One region of the Alteromonas sp. KUL150 genome, then DNA from elsewhere that is predicted to be linked to it. Evidence: riboswitches for the same ligand, from Rfam matches in the RefSeq annotation. Region 1 holds a riboswitch; the other holds the start of a gene.

Region 1 (2,476 bases):
CGTAAACCCTTCTGATAAGAAAGGCACCGCTATATTGTCGACCCATGCGTTAAATTCTGGGCAAATGAGTATTAAGCAGCCACTACGTTTAACAATGCCCGCCACAGCCATAATATCACCTGGCTTAAAGGAAACGCGGCAATCCAATAAGGCAATGTCACACTCGACGCCAAGCACTTGTTTTCGCATCTTTCCTTTTAATGCGTTGCCAGTGAGGTTCGAAATACTTAACGATGATAGCTCATCCGTTGAGCTTTTAAGGCTAGATATCGCAGCTTCACAAAAGTCATTACCTCCTGAAATAACCAGCATTCTTCGGTGAAGCAGGGGAGTAGCCTGTGAGCCGTTTTTGCAGCTGTCTTCGCGATAGGGGGCTAGAAGCCATTCGCGTAATTGAATTAGCGCCATGAATCAGTTTTTTCGGTATAATCTAACGCTATAGTAGCGATTTATTATGAGGAATTCGAATGCGCTTTCTTTCTCGGCGTCTAGTTATGCCAAACGACCTTAATTACGCCAATTCTTTGTTCGGTGGCCGCGCGTTAGAATGGATAGACGAAGAAGCTGCAATTTGGGCAATTTGTCAGTTAGAAACCAACTGCTTGGTAACTAAGCATATTGGTGAAATCAGCTTTGAATCACCCGCTATGCAGGGGGATATCGTAGAATTTGGCCTAGAAACTAAGGCTGTGGGCCGCACGTCTATTACTGTAAGCTGCTTGGTTCGTAATAAAGCCACCAAGAAAACTATTTGTTTTGCAGACGATATCGTTTTTGTAAAAGTTGACCCAGATACGCGTCAACCAACGGCACACGGCAAAACGTTGGAAGTTTTAAAAGCACAAACTGACGATGAAGTACGTCGCCTAAATATGAATATTGACGCTGAATAGCCGCAAGCTTTCAACGCCTTATATCATATATAAAAACCTTACGTTAGCTTAACGTCTTATCTGCTTGACGGCGTGTATCGAACTGGTAGACTCCGTCGCAGATGTTAAAGCCTATTTTTATAGTGCTTTAACGCAATACCAAGGGGTGTCCGTTTTCGGTCTGAGATCCACATGTGTGGGAACCCTTAAACCTGATCCGGATAATACCGGCGTAGGGATGGTTCACAATATAGCCTTATCACCTGCCGTTAGACCCGGATCTTTTTTCTTAAATAAGAACAAGAGATCCCATGTATAAAACACTTTTCACGCTTTCATTACTTGCGAGTTCTGTTGCAGCCTATGCGCAAGATACCAATGTAAGTAAAAGTCCAAATAGCGCGCCAACCGATATTGAACGCGTCGTTGTTACTGGCGATTTTCGTCAAACCACACTGGATCAGTTAAGCGCCAGTGCGACTATTTTAGACCAAACGCGTCTTCGCAGTAGGCAGCCTAGCCATATCGACAGTGTGTTAAACAGTATTCCAAACGTTAATTTTGCTGCTGGCGCGTCTCGTGGCCGCTTTGTGCAAATTCGCGGTATTGGAGAGCGTAGCCAATTTGCCGAACCAATCAATCCTTCTGTGAGCTTTATTGTCGATGAATTCGATTTTTCTGGTCTTGCCGCAGCGGGCCTTATTTTTGATACCAATCAGCTAGAAGTCTATCGCGGGCCTCAGGCCACGCTGTATGGTACTGGCGCACTGGCAGGGGCAGTTAAACTTTCCAGTAACAATGTAGGCAGCGATGGGCCAGACTACGTTGAGGCTCGCATTGGTAACAAAGATAGCTACCGTATTGAAGGTGCCACTGGCGACGATATTAATTCTGATTGGGGATACCGCGTTGCGCTGGTTCATGACCGTAGCGATGGTTTTGTAGAGAACACGTTTTTAGGTAGAAGCGATACAAATAATATCGATGAAACCGCATTGCGCTTCGCTGTAGAAGGCAGCGTCGACGAGAGAACCACACTTGCGCTTACTTATCGCTGGTACGACATTGATAACGGCTACGATGCGTTCTCGCTTGATAACGACAACAAAACACTGTCTGACGAGCCAGGTTTTGACGAACATCAAACTCACGCAGTAAGTGCGCGCTCAACAACGAGTACGGCCGCGGGCGATCTCATTCTTATTGCTACTCATGCTTCTCATAACATCGCTTATGGATATGATGAAGATTGGACATTCACCGGTTTTCATCCGTGGGGTTACACCTCTTTTGACGCGTACTACCGCGATGTCGAAACCCAAACAGGTGAGTTGCGTTTTGTCTCGTCTGACAGTGCCGCGCTTTTCGATGGTATGACCGACTGGACCTTAGGTGTATTCTATAAAAACACAGAAGAAAAGTTGCTGCGTCAGTACACGTATTTAGACAGTGACTTTGCCAGTGAATATACACCAACAACCACTGCTATCTATGCACAAACAGAAAGCCGTTTGAATGATAACCTAGCACTTGTAGCGGGTTTGAGAGTAGAAAACTACGATTTTGATTACGCTGATAATAATCAGCTTACACGTGCTTTTGAT
Region 2 (2,476 bases), on a different contig from region 1:
GGCAGTGCTTTAATTGCTCTTCCATGTTCTCTTTAATCATGTGCATTGGCACATGCCCGGGGCCTTCAATCATTACCTGAACATCGTATTCCCACGCAATTTTTGTCAGTTCTCCAAGGGTTCGTAACTCAGAGAACTGTGCGTCGTCGTTAGCATCGGCAACGCTGCCCGGGCGCAGGCCATCTCCTAACGATAATGCCACATCGTACTTGGCGCAAATTTCACAGATATCGCGAAAGTGCTCGTATAAAAAGCTTTGCTGGTGGTGACTTAAGCACCATTTCGCCATAATTGACCCGCCGCGAGATACAATTCCGGTAACTCGTTTTGCCGTAAGGTGCACGTACTCAAGCAGTACACCAGCATGAATGGTGAAATAATCCACCCCTTGCTCGGCCTGCTCGATAAGCGTGTCTTTAAACATCTCCCATGTGAGGTCTTCGGCAACGCCGTTTACTTTCTCAAGGGCCTGATAAATGGGCACGGTGCCAAGTGGAACCGGACTATTTCGCAGAAGCCACTCGCGGGTTTCGTGAATGTTTCTGCCGGTGGATAAATCCATTATTGTGTCGGCGCCCCAGCGGGTCGACCACACCAGCTTTTCTACCTCTTCTTCAATGGAAGAGGTCACCGCTGAGTTACCAATGTTGGCGTTAATTTTCACCAAGAAGTTGCGGCCAATAATCATTGGCTCTAGCTCAGGATGATTAATATTGCACGGAATAATGGCGCGCCCTGCAGCCACTTCCTGACGCACAAATTCGGAGGTTATAGTCTCGGGTAAATTTGCGCCAAAGTGTTCGCCTTTGTGTTGCTGCGTAAGTTCTGCATCTTTAATTGCTTGGCGACCCATATTTTCGCGAATGGCAATGTATTCCATTTCAGGGGTAATAATGCCCTTTCTGGCGTAGTGCAGTTGCGTTACGTTTTTGCCCGCTTTCGCTTTTAACGGTTTGCGGTTGCGTATAAAGCGAAAATCTTCGGTAAAAATGTCGTTTTCACGCGCTTTAGCAAAATGTGATGAAACACCATCAAGAGCATGGGTATCGCCACGCTCTTCAATCCACGCTTTGCGCAAAGGCGCTAAGCCTTTGTGAACATCAATGTTTTCGTCGGGGTCGCCGTAGGGGCCGGAAGTGTCGTACACGGGAATCGGCGGGTTTGGTGTTAAAATAGGGTTGTCTTCGGTGCCACCGACTAAGCTGTCGTGCTGATGAATAAGGCGCATGGCAACGCGGATGTCATCTCGGCTTCCATTTTCGTAATGGCGTGTGGAATTGGGGTAAGCTTCGCCTGCTAGCTCGTTGATGAATTGTTGCGCCTGTTGGCGCTGTTCGCGTCTGTTCGACATAGCATTTTGGCCTTTTGAGTTTAGGTTTAAAAATGCTTGTCAGGAGTGAAGGAGAATACAATGTGCGAGGGTTAAGGTTTTAAACCCAGCTTTCAACTCGAGGGTAATAACAATTGTGTGATGAGCGTTATCGTTGCTTTAGCCTAGATGCTTGCGCCGCTGTCTGCGTTCGCTTTCTACGCTTAACCTATCCTAACTTTTTCATCACTCACTTTATTACACAAACGAGCAACAGTGTTGTAGGCACTGTGTGCATTGCATTTTCTTGTTCCCTTCGCAGGTATTAGCCTGATCAGGTTCTACGGATCCCACTTTCGCGGTCTCAGCTTACTGGATTACCAGTGAAGCACTCCGACAAGTAATTTATTTTATTCGCGCTTAAAACAAGGTCTGCTCACTAAAACTGAGCGTTTTTAAACGCAAGTTTGGAGCACGAATTTACTGTTCCTTTTTACTATATCTTCAATTTTACACATAATACAAGTACTACCAGCTAAGTTAAATGAAACGTCATCTAACCAGCTAACTGCTGACCCTCTTTATAAAGCTGAAGGGCTGTAGCTGTATCTTGTTGGCGCTCACTGATAGCAGAAAGCAACAGCAAGTCTTCTTTGCGCGATTTCATTTTTGTCGCTTTAAGCAAGGCTTTTTCAGCCAACACATCGTCGCCTGAGTTAAACGCAACTTGGCCTAGTGTTGAGTACAGTTCAACATTTTGGTCGTCTTGTTTAATCCAGCTTTCTAACAAACGTAATGACGGCGATGCATCAGGAATATTAAGCTGCGTGAACAGCGGGAACAAGGTGCTATTCGGGCCACGTTTTTGCCATTCAACCAACAGTTGCTGCGCGTCTGCATGCATGCCTTGGTCAAGTAACTGCTGAACATACGCAGCGCGATATGCATCGTCGTGACGCAGTTTGCGCGGCAGCGTATCCCAATATGATTTAAGCTCAACAGCACCTTGCTTACTGGCAATTTCTGCAAATTTACCTTTGGCAATACGCTGGCTCCACGCTGTGTAATCGTCTTTAGGTAGCGCCTTGCGCCAGGCAGAAAGATTGTCTTGCAATACTTGCCACTTACCCAGCTTGGCAAGAATACGCGCTTTAAGCTGAACAACTT

The links. A riboswitch is a leader RNA that binds a small molecule or an ion and turns the genes downstream of it on or off. The one in region 1 is predicted to bind thiamine pyrophosphate.
Region 2: it holds a riboswitch for thiamine pyrophosphate, as region 1 does, so the genes downstream of both, thiC (phosphomethylpyrimidine synthase ThiC) here and GVO62_RS12315 (TonB-dependent receptor) in region 1, are expected to answer to the same signal.

Annotation. Positions count from the first base shown of each region.
Region 1 is NZ_BLIJ01000050.1:160,930-163,405, forward strand. Features, by position in the region: gene GVO62_RS12305 (GNAT family N-acetyltransferase) at 1-408, opposite strand, end outside; gene GVO62_RS12310 (acyl-CoA thioesterase) at 468-893, shown strand; TPP riboswitch at 1,025-1,128, shown strand; gene GVO62_RS12315 (TonB-dependent receptor) at 1,184-2,476, shown strand, end outside.
Region 2 is NZ_BLIJ01000029.1:102,085-104,560, reverse strand. Features, by position in the region: gene thiC (phosphomethylpyrimidine synthase ThiC) at 1-1,351, opposite strand, end outside; TPP riboswitch at 1,604-1,715, opposite strand; gene GVO62_RS06620 (heme biosynthesis HemY N-terminal domain-containing protein) at 1,866-2,476, opposite strand, start outside.